DNA from 4 places in the Lysinibacillus sp. NPDC059133 genome. Region 1 is predicted to be linked to each of the others. Evidence: riboswitches for the same ligand, from Rfam matches in the RefSeq annotation. Region 1 holds a riboswitch; each other region holds the start of a gene.
What was found. Region 1 has a riboswitch for S-adenosylmethionine ahead of metK (methionine adenosyltransferase). Riboswitches for the same ligand answer to the same signal wherever they lie in the genome.

Region 1 (2,205 bases):
ATCCTTTGTGCTATCTTCTTCTACCGTATATTTATCTTTAGGTGAACGACCAGTGTATTTGCCAGTTTCTGCACGAACTGCGCCATCTACTGTTAACATAGCTTCACCACGAGAAGTAGCCTTTTCAGCTAATTGTGGTACTGAAAGTTGAACATTAATGTTACCGCCGCTTAATAATTCCTTCAGTTCGTTTGCAATTTCTACTGAATTCATCGATTAAATACCATCCTTTTTTATAGTATTCCCTAGAGTTTGAGGGAGATTTTCTTAATTTCAAAAATAGTATAACACAATTGCTTAAATAATCTATACTAATTCAGAAATTATTTTTCAGATTTTATTACTTTTCAAGAAAACGACAAAAAGTAAATTGATTCGTTTTGATAATGCTTTTTACCCTATATAATAAGTGATCAAACAATCACTTTCGACACAGCAAAATTGTGTTTAGAAGCTTTTGGCTAACATGAGGTTCGCACAGGATGTGAAGTTTTTAGCTTGGTTTTTATTAGTTGGAGCTTGTCTTCGGCTGAAAAGGGGCTACAATCATATTCATCCACCACATGTTCTGTAGCTGACGCTTTGCTTTCGCTACAAAATGTGCTGTAAAGGGTTACACATATGTTAACACATGATGGGAGGTGGAGAATAGGGATTATTTTGTTTCAATTTACAGCATAATCCAAATTAGTTTCTTTATAATCCCGCACTTTCTTTATATAAATACAATCAATTATGCCGATTCCGGGATATCTGCCGGAAGCTTTAGGCCAACAATTGTTTTTTGCGCGAAAGCGTAGTGCTAACGCTTCGCTTTCGCACAGGACGTGGCGTTCTTATACTGAGTTCCTCTATTTCATCGGGTGTTTGGACATTAGCTGAAAGAGGTTAAAAATATTTGACAACGTTCGACCTTTTACGTATTATGAGATATTGAACGGATACTCTTATCCCGAGCTGGTGGAGGGTCAGGCCCTATGAAACCCGGCAACCTGCATGAACCATTTCACACATGCGCTGGTGCCAACCTGATGCAAGGGGAAACCCCTTGAACGATAAGAGTGAAAGGTTACGAAGTCATTATTCCTTTCCTCATGTTAAGTAAGCGTGAGAAAAGGATTTTTTTATTGTTAAAAACGAATGTAAAGGTAAGTATATAGTCCTTTCCTTATTATAATGACGGATCTTTCGAAATCTCGTGTTAAAAGCAACAGTTGTTTATTTGTGCGAAAGCGTAGTGCAACGTAGCGACAGCCACAACAACGGCTTAAGAGTTCAATCTATAGGAGCGGGCTTGACATGGGTAATGAGTACCGTATTAATTCGCAAGTATTATTTGTTAAAGTAATAGGAGGAAAACCAAATGACAAAACGTCGACTGTTTACATCAGAGAGTGTTACTGAAGGACATCCAGACAAAATTTGTGATCAAATCTCGGATGCCATTTTAGATGCTATTTTAGCAGAAGATCCAAACGCACGTGTAGCGTGTGAAACAACAGTAACAACTGGCTTAGTATTAGTAGCAGGAGAAATTACTACTTCTACTTATGTAGATATTAAAGGTATCGTTCGTGATACTGTAGCAGAAATCGGTTATACACGTGGGAAATATGGCTTTGATGCTGAAAACCTAGCAGTACTTGTTGCTATTGGTGAGCAATCACCTGATATTGCTCAAGGTGTTGACCAAGCATTAGAGGCGCGTGAAGGCTCTATGACAGACGCTGACATTGAAGCAATTGGCGCAGGTGACCAAGGTTTAATGTTCGGTTATGCATGTAACGAAACACCAGAGCTTATGCCATTACCAATTAGTTTAGCGCATAAATTGGCTCGTCGTTTAACGGAAGTACGTAAATCTGGTGAACTAGCATATTTACGTCCAGACGGAAAAACACAAGTAACAATTGAGTATGATGAAAACAATGTACCAGTGCGCGTTGATACGATTGTCATTTCTACACAGCATGACGAAGAAGCTACACTTGAGCAAATTCAAGCAGACTTAAAAGAATTCGTTATTGCCCCAGTTGTTCCAAGTGAATTATTAGATGCTGAGACGAAATATTTCATCAACCCAACTGGCCGATTCGTAATTGGTGGTCCAAAAGGAGATGCTGGTCTAACTGGACGCAAAATCATCGTTGATACATACGGTGGCTATGCACGTCATGGTGGTGGTGCTTTCTCTGGTAAGGATGC
Region 2 (2,205 bases), on a different contig from region 1:
ATGCAAACAGGGAACAATTTGTGAAAGCCGCCAATAAGAAATTTATTTCATTTAGAAATGGGTTATCTTCACTAATAGATCGACTTGAAGAAACATTAACGGATGTAGAAATTATAAAAGGGATTGCCACTACAAATGTTAAAAAGCAGGAGAATCAATACGCTGTTACATTAGCAAACGGAAAAATGATTGAAGCAAATCATGTTGTAATGGCACTGCCAAATGAAGCGGTACAAAGTTTATTGCAGGATGAATCTTTGAACTGCTATTTTGAACGATTCAATACTGCATCCGCCATTACGATGTACTTAGGATTTGATGTACCCGATAATAGATTACCAGCAGATGGAACAGGCTATATTGTGTCACATAATTCGGATGTTATTTGTAATGCAGCAACGTGGACAAGTCGCAAGTGGAAACACACCTCAGCAGAAGGAAAATTACTTGTACGACTTTTTTATAAGAGCATTAACCCTGAGTATGAGAGATTACGTGTGATGACAGATGAAGAGTTAGCAACTGTTGCCCTAGAGGATGTAAGAAAAAGCTTGGGGATTGAGGAAACGCCAACTATTGTTGACGTGACAAAATGGATTGATCAAATGCCGAAGTACGACTTGGCACATCGTGAAGCGTTGCAAGGTCTCTTGCAAGAGCTTGAGGAAAACTATCCAAATTTATCAATAGCGGGATGCTCTTATTTTGGAGTAGGCATAGGTGCATGTATTCAAAATGGTAAAAAAATTGGTGAGGAACTTGCTGGAAAACTATCGTAATTGTCTGAATTAAATCAAAATATAATGTTTTTCGTAAAAATTATCCTCTGTTCTGTGAAATAGTCTTGACTCAATCGTTCGTAAACGATATGATTCTTTTAATTATTTAAAAAATTCATACTACATTCTTATCAAGAGAAGCTGAGGGACTGGCCCTATGAAGCTTCAGCAACCAACTTATTGTCAGGTGCTAAATCCAGAAGACCGTTGAGTCGAAGATGAGAAGGAAAAACAATTACGAAACGACGTAAAAGCCTTCTTTTTTTATGAAAGAAGGCTTTTTTTTATTTTAAAGATAAGGGAAGAGAGGCTAGTTTTATGGGATTGCTTGAAAGGTTAAAAACGCATGTTCTTACAGCAGATGGCGCAATTGGTACGGTTTTATACGGCTATGGCTTGGAGTACTGCCATGAGGAAATGAATGTACAGAGACCTGAATTAATTGAAAAGATTCATAGAGAATATATAGCAGCTGGTGCCGATATTATTCAAACGAACACTTACGGAGCTAATGCCATAAAATTAGCCCGTTATGGATTAGAATCTCGTGTGCAGCAGTTTAATGAAGCTGCTATAACGATTGCAAAACGAGCAGCGGCAGATGGTGGACAATTTGTCTTAGGTACTATTGGAGGAATCCGTGGTATTCGTAAAAGTGACGCAACGTTAGAGGAAATTTTAGCAACAGTTGATGAGCAGGCAACTGTTTTACTTGCAGGAAATCCAGATGGTCTTTTACTTGAAACGTATTATGATTTTGAAGAGCTAACAGCGACTTTAACAATGCTACGAGCTAAAACGAAATTACCGATTATTGCTCAAGTTTCTATGCACGAACCCGGAATTTTGCAAAATGGAATGAGCTTAAATAACGCCTTACATAAACTTGAAGCGCTAGGTGCTGATATCGTTGGTGTTAACTGTCGCTTAGGTCCTCACCATACTATACAAGCATTCGAAGGAGTAGAGCTTCCTAAAAAGGCATTTATGTCAGCATATCCGAACGCCTCTCTCCTTGATTTGGAGGATGGCCGTGTCGTATATGAGTCGGAGGCAGATTATTTTGGTCGAGCAGCTGTAGAGCTTCGTGATCAGGGGGTACGTTTAATTGGTGGCTGCTGTGGTACGACACCAAAGCATATTGCTGCAGCGAAGAAGTACTTAGAGGAGCTATCCCCGGTCGAGAAAAAGTATGCAAAGCCAGAAAAAGTAGAGGTTGTCCGTGAGGCAGAGCCAGCAAATTATGAGCCATTACATGTAAAAGTAAAACGGGAACGCTCGATTATTGTGGAGTTAGATACACCAAGACATTTAGAAATCGAAGGCTTTATTGAAGGGGCAAAAAAATTATATGAGGCTGGCGCGGATGTAGTCATGATGGCAGATAATTCACTTGCTTCACCAAGGATTAGTAATGTCGCAATGG
Region 3 (2,205 bases), on a different contig from region 1:
TTTCACCGAATACTTCTATTACTTTCTTTTTCACATATTCAAATACTTTTTGCTCCGCAATATCTCCAATTTTTTTACGCTTTTTCAAATCTTTTTGTAGCTGTTCTTGACTTACTACTCGACCACGTTTCTTCGTACTACCCGCTATCCTATTACTAACTCTAGACTCTCCTTGCTCGTAACTAGAAGTCGCAAACGTTTCCTCGTTAATTTCACCATCTTCTATTAGTTCTGCTTCTGCTTCTGCTTCTGAGCTATCTTCGTCCAAAAAGCTGTCAAACAAGCTAGCCCAAGCTTCAGGACAGGGAAATAAGTAAGCCTGATTTCCTCGTCCATTTTCTTGAAAGGCTGAATATTTTTGCGGACGATCAGATTCCATAGCTCCCCAAACATCTCTAATCATAATTGGATTTTCTAAAATTGTGTAATCTACATCCACCTTATATCCTTCATCAGACCATAGATTTTTCTCCTGTAGCTCATGCGGTTGTTCTGCAATATAACAATCTGACGTTGCTATACCTACCGCTCGAATTGCTTGATCATAACAGCTGTAAATTTTATTACCAGCCTTAATTATAGCCATTCGTTCGTACGCATGATTGCTATTTCCATTTTTATTTTTTTGTGGGGACCACATATATCCTCCGATAATTTCTTCCTCGTGTGTAGCATTTTGCATGACAATAAAATTACTCATATATTCACCCTTAGTTTCAGGAAACGTTCCATTTCAATTTTAATATTATTTAAATATTGTATTTTTACTATAATTCATGATCATTAAATTGTCAAAAAAATCCATTGCTAGGTCGATAATATTAAATATCTTTTTTCTTTTCGAGAGATTAAAGACACTAAATTTCGCGAAAATTTAAAGCTTCTCTTTTGTACTGCGGTAGCCTTAAAGCAGGCTTTTTTGAGAAAAAGTACTTTTATGTCGTTTTGAAATACAGTTTGATTAAAAATAAGTTGCAAATATAGATGTTTTATTATAATATTTCATTATTGTGCAAAAAATAATATGTTTTTCTTCTTATCAAGAGAGATGGAGGGACTGGCCCTATGAAATCTCGGCAGCGGAACTTTGTGATTAAGTTACTGTGCCAAATCCAGCAAGCAATGGCTTGATAGATAAGAGGAGTGTTTTATAGATATAAGACCTCTTCTTGTTATTTCAAGAAGAGGTCTTTTTTAGTAAGAGAATGGACAAAGACGTATCCATTTTTAATTTTTGGAGGTAGAACAATGAAGAAAGAGAATCCATGGGCGCTAATCCCATTTGTTGTTTTTTTAGTTTTATTTATTGGTTCAGGGGTTATTACAGGTGATTTTTATGCCTTCCCTGTCATTGTAGCCATTGCCATTTCGGGCGCTGTGGCTCTGGCGATGAATCGAAAAGAATCGTTTTCGCGAAAGGTTGATATTTTTTGTAAAGGCGCAGGAAATTTAAATGTCATGCTGATGGTTGTTATTTTTCTATTGGCTGGAGCCTTTTCAGAGGTAGCAAAAGGCATGGGGGCAGTGGACTCCACTGTTAACTTTGCTCTGTCAGTCATTCCGCCAAACTTACTTGTCGTAGGCTTGTTCATCATTGCCTGCTTTATCTCCCTATCAATGGGTACTTCGGTAGGAACAATTGTTGCACTGGCACCAATTGGAGTTGGGATCAGCGAGCATACCGACTTTTCCATGGCTTTAGTAATGGCAGCGATTGTTGGCGGTTCGATGTTTGGCGATAATTTATCCTTTATTTCAGATACAACCATCACTGCCGTTCGTTCACAAGGTGCACAAATGAAGGATAAATTTAAGGTGAATTTTTGGATTGTGTTGCCGGCAGCTATTGTAACGAGCATTATTTTAGGGGTTATCACAATGGGTGAAACGGCGACACAAGTAGAACATTTAAGCTATAGTTGGATAAAAATTATTCCCTATGTTTTGGTTATTATTTTTGCACTAGTTGGAATGAACGTATTCCTTGTTCTTGCATTTGGGATTGTTCTGGCCGGGGGTGTTGGCTTAGCGGAAGGCAGCTATCAGTTAATGGACCTTATGCAAAAGATTGGCGAAGGAATGTCAGGCATGTATGAAATGGCATTTCTTGCGATATTAATAGCTGGAATGGTGGAGATTATTAAGCTTAACGGAGGAATTGACTTCCTACTTCACCTTGCCACACGAAGAATTAAATCAAAAAAG
Region 4 (2,205 bases), on a different contig from region 1:
ATCCAACTGGCGGTACTGCAACACTTGAATTTTTCGAGGACACAGTACGCTTTGCAAAAGAGCACAACATTATCGTAGCACATGATTTTGCCTACGGAGCGATTGGATTTGACGGCAATAAACCTATCAGCTTCCTCCAAGCTGACGGTGCAAAAGATGTCGGTATCGAAATGTATACATTATCCAAAACGTATAATATGGCAGGCTGGCGCATTGGTTTTGCAGTTGGTAACCCCGATATTGTTGCAGCCATTAACCTTATTCAAGATCATCTATTTTGTAGTCAATTCCCCGCAGTGCAACAAGCGGCGGCAGTTGCACTTACCGCTTCACAGAGTTGCACTGACAAGTTAAGAGCAACTTATGAGCGTCGACGAAATGTCCTGATCGAAGAAGCTCAGCGAATTGGTTGGCAAGTAGCGGCACCAAGAGGCTCTTTCTTTGCATGGCTCCCTGTTCCATTAGGTTTTACGAGTGAACAATTTGCCGATTTATTGCTCGACAAGGCTGATATCGCAGTAGCTGCAGGCAATGGCTTCGGTCAATATGGTGAAGGCTATGTACGGGTTGGTTTACTTGTTAGCGAAGACCGCTTACGTGAAGCGATTAGCAGAATTGAAAAATTAAACTTATTTAGCTCATAAACATTTCAATCCCCCTACTTGAGTAGACTCTACCCGAAAAACTGTTCCATTAGCACAAACTTGCTATGGGAACAGTTTTTTATTTCACTATCTTTTTTTGTTGCTCCAACCCTACTTCTAGCGGATTCTTTTTCAACTAAATATTATAATAAAATAAAAAATTTTAAAAATTCGATTGACTTACTATATTCTATAATTTATATTAGTTCTATCGGATTTACAAAAAAATATTATAAATCTCTTATCAAGAGTAGCTGAGGGACTGGCCCTATGAAGCTCGGCAACCTCCTTTTTTTAAGGAAGGTGCTAAATCCTGCAAACGATCATCGTTTGATAGATAAGAGAGGACGTTTTTTCATGAGCCTCTCTTAGTTTATAAGAGAGTTTTTTTTATTTTTAACTACCGATAAAACAACTTTGGAGGTATGTTTCATGAAAAAGAAAAACAAATTTTTATTAGGTTTAGCGAGTCTCACATTAGTAGCAGCATTAGTAGGCTGCGGTACTAAAGAAGACAGTAAAGATAGTCAAGATAAGGCTATTAATGAAAATAAAATTGTAGTGGGTGTGACTTCTGGTCCACACGAACAAATTGCAGAGGTTGTTGCAAAAGTTGCCAAAGAAAATGGCTTAGAGGTTGAACTAAAAACTTTCTCTGATTATGTTTTACCAAATACATCGTTAGCCGAGGGTGATCTTGATGTAAATAGTTATCAACACAAGCCATTCCTCGATGCATTTAACAAAGATCACAAAACAGATTTAGTGCCAGTAGGAAAAACAATTTTAAATCCTATGGGCATATACTCTGAGAAATATAAATCATTCGATGAGGTTCCTGATGGTGCAACATTCGGGTTACCAAATGATCCAACGAACGGGGCTCGTGCTCTATTTGTCCTTCAAGAGGCAGGCATCATTAAATTAAAAGAAGGTGCAGACTTAACAGCATCTATTCGCGATGTCGAAGAAAACAAAAGGAATTTTAAATTCATTGAATTAGAAGCTGCACAAATTCCGAAGCAGCTTAGTGAAGTAGATGTAGCAGCTATTAATACGAACTTCGCTCTTGATGCTGGCATTAATCCTAAAAAAGATTCAATCCTTTTAGAGTCTACTGACTCTCCTTATGTGAATTACATTGCAGTCCGTGCTGAAAACGAAGACGACCCAACAATCAAAAAGTTCGTTGAAGCTTATCAATCTGATGAAGTACGCAAATTTATTGAAGAAGAATTCAAAGGTTCTGTTATTCCGGGCTGGTAATTGACGATTAAGGACCTTTCATACAATCGAGAATCTGCGAGACTCCTACGGAAAACTAGCAGATTCTTGCTTTATAGAAGGGCTTAGAAAGGAGATATCACAGTATGATTCAATTAGAAAATATAACAAAAGAATTTAAAACTAAAAAAGATATCGTCAAAGCAGTAGATGGTATTAACTTGCATGTTAAAAAAGGTGAAATTCATGGAGTTATTGGCTACAGTGGTGCAGGAAAAAGTACCCTTATACGCTGTGTCAACTTATTAGAGCGTCCAACAACAGGAAAAGTATTGAT

Region 2: linked by a shared signal. The riboswitch ahead of ACFXN8_RS16045 (bifunctional homocysteine S-methyltransferase/methylenetetrahydrofolate reductase) and the one ahead of metK (methionine adenosyltransferase) in region 1 are both predicted to bind S-adenosylmethionine.
Region 3: linked by a shared signal. The riboswitch ahead of ACFXN8_RS05100 (Na+/H+ antiporter NhaC family protein) and the one ahead of metK (methionine adenosyltransferase) in region 1 are both predicted to bind S-adenosylmethionine.
Region 4: linked by a shared signal. The riboswitch ahead of ACFXN8_RS13455 (MetQ/NlpA family ABC transporter substrate-binding protein) and the one ahead of metK (methionine adenosyltransferase) in region 1 are both predicted to bind S-adenosylmethionine.

The regions. Positions count from the first base shown of each region.
Region 1 is NZ_JBHZDH010000060.1:24,475-26,679, forward strand. It holds gene pckA (phosphoenolpyruvate carboxykinase (ATP)) at 1-213, opposite strand, end outside; SAM riboswitch class I at 945-1,062, shown strand; gene metK (methionine adenosyltransferase) at 1,364-2,205, shown strand, end outside.
Region 2 is NZ_JBHZDH010000031.1:10,384-12,588, reverse strand. It holds gene ACFXN8_RS16050 (protoporphyrinogen oxidase) at 1-779, shown strand, start outside; SAM riboswitch class I at 905-1,004, shown strand; gene ACFXN8_RS16045 (bifunctional homocysteine S-methyltransferase/methylenetetrahydrofolate reductase) at 1,098-2,205, shown strand, end outside.
Region 3 is NZ_JBHZDH010000006.1:65,037-67,241, forward strand. It holds gene ACFXN8_RS05095 (protein NO VEIN domain-containing protein) at 1-700, opposite strand, end outside; SAM riboswitch class I at 1,034-1,141, shown strand; gene ACFXN8_RS05100 (Na+/H+ antiporter NhaC family protein) at 1,249-2,205, shown strand, end outside.
Region 4 is NZ_JBHZDH010000022.1:41,181-43,385, reverse strand. It holds gene ACFXN8_RS13460 (pyridoxal phosphate-dependent aminotransferase) at 1-644, shown strand, start outside; SAM riboswitch class I at 883-988, shown strand; gene ACFXN8_RS13455 (MetQ/NlpA family ABC transporter substrate-binding protein) at 1,077-1,910, shown strand; gene ACFXN8_RS13450 (methionine ABC transporter ATP-binding protein) at 2,015-2,205, shown strand, end outside.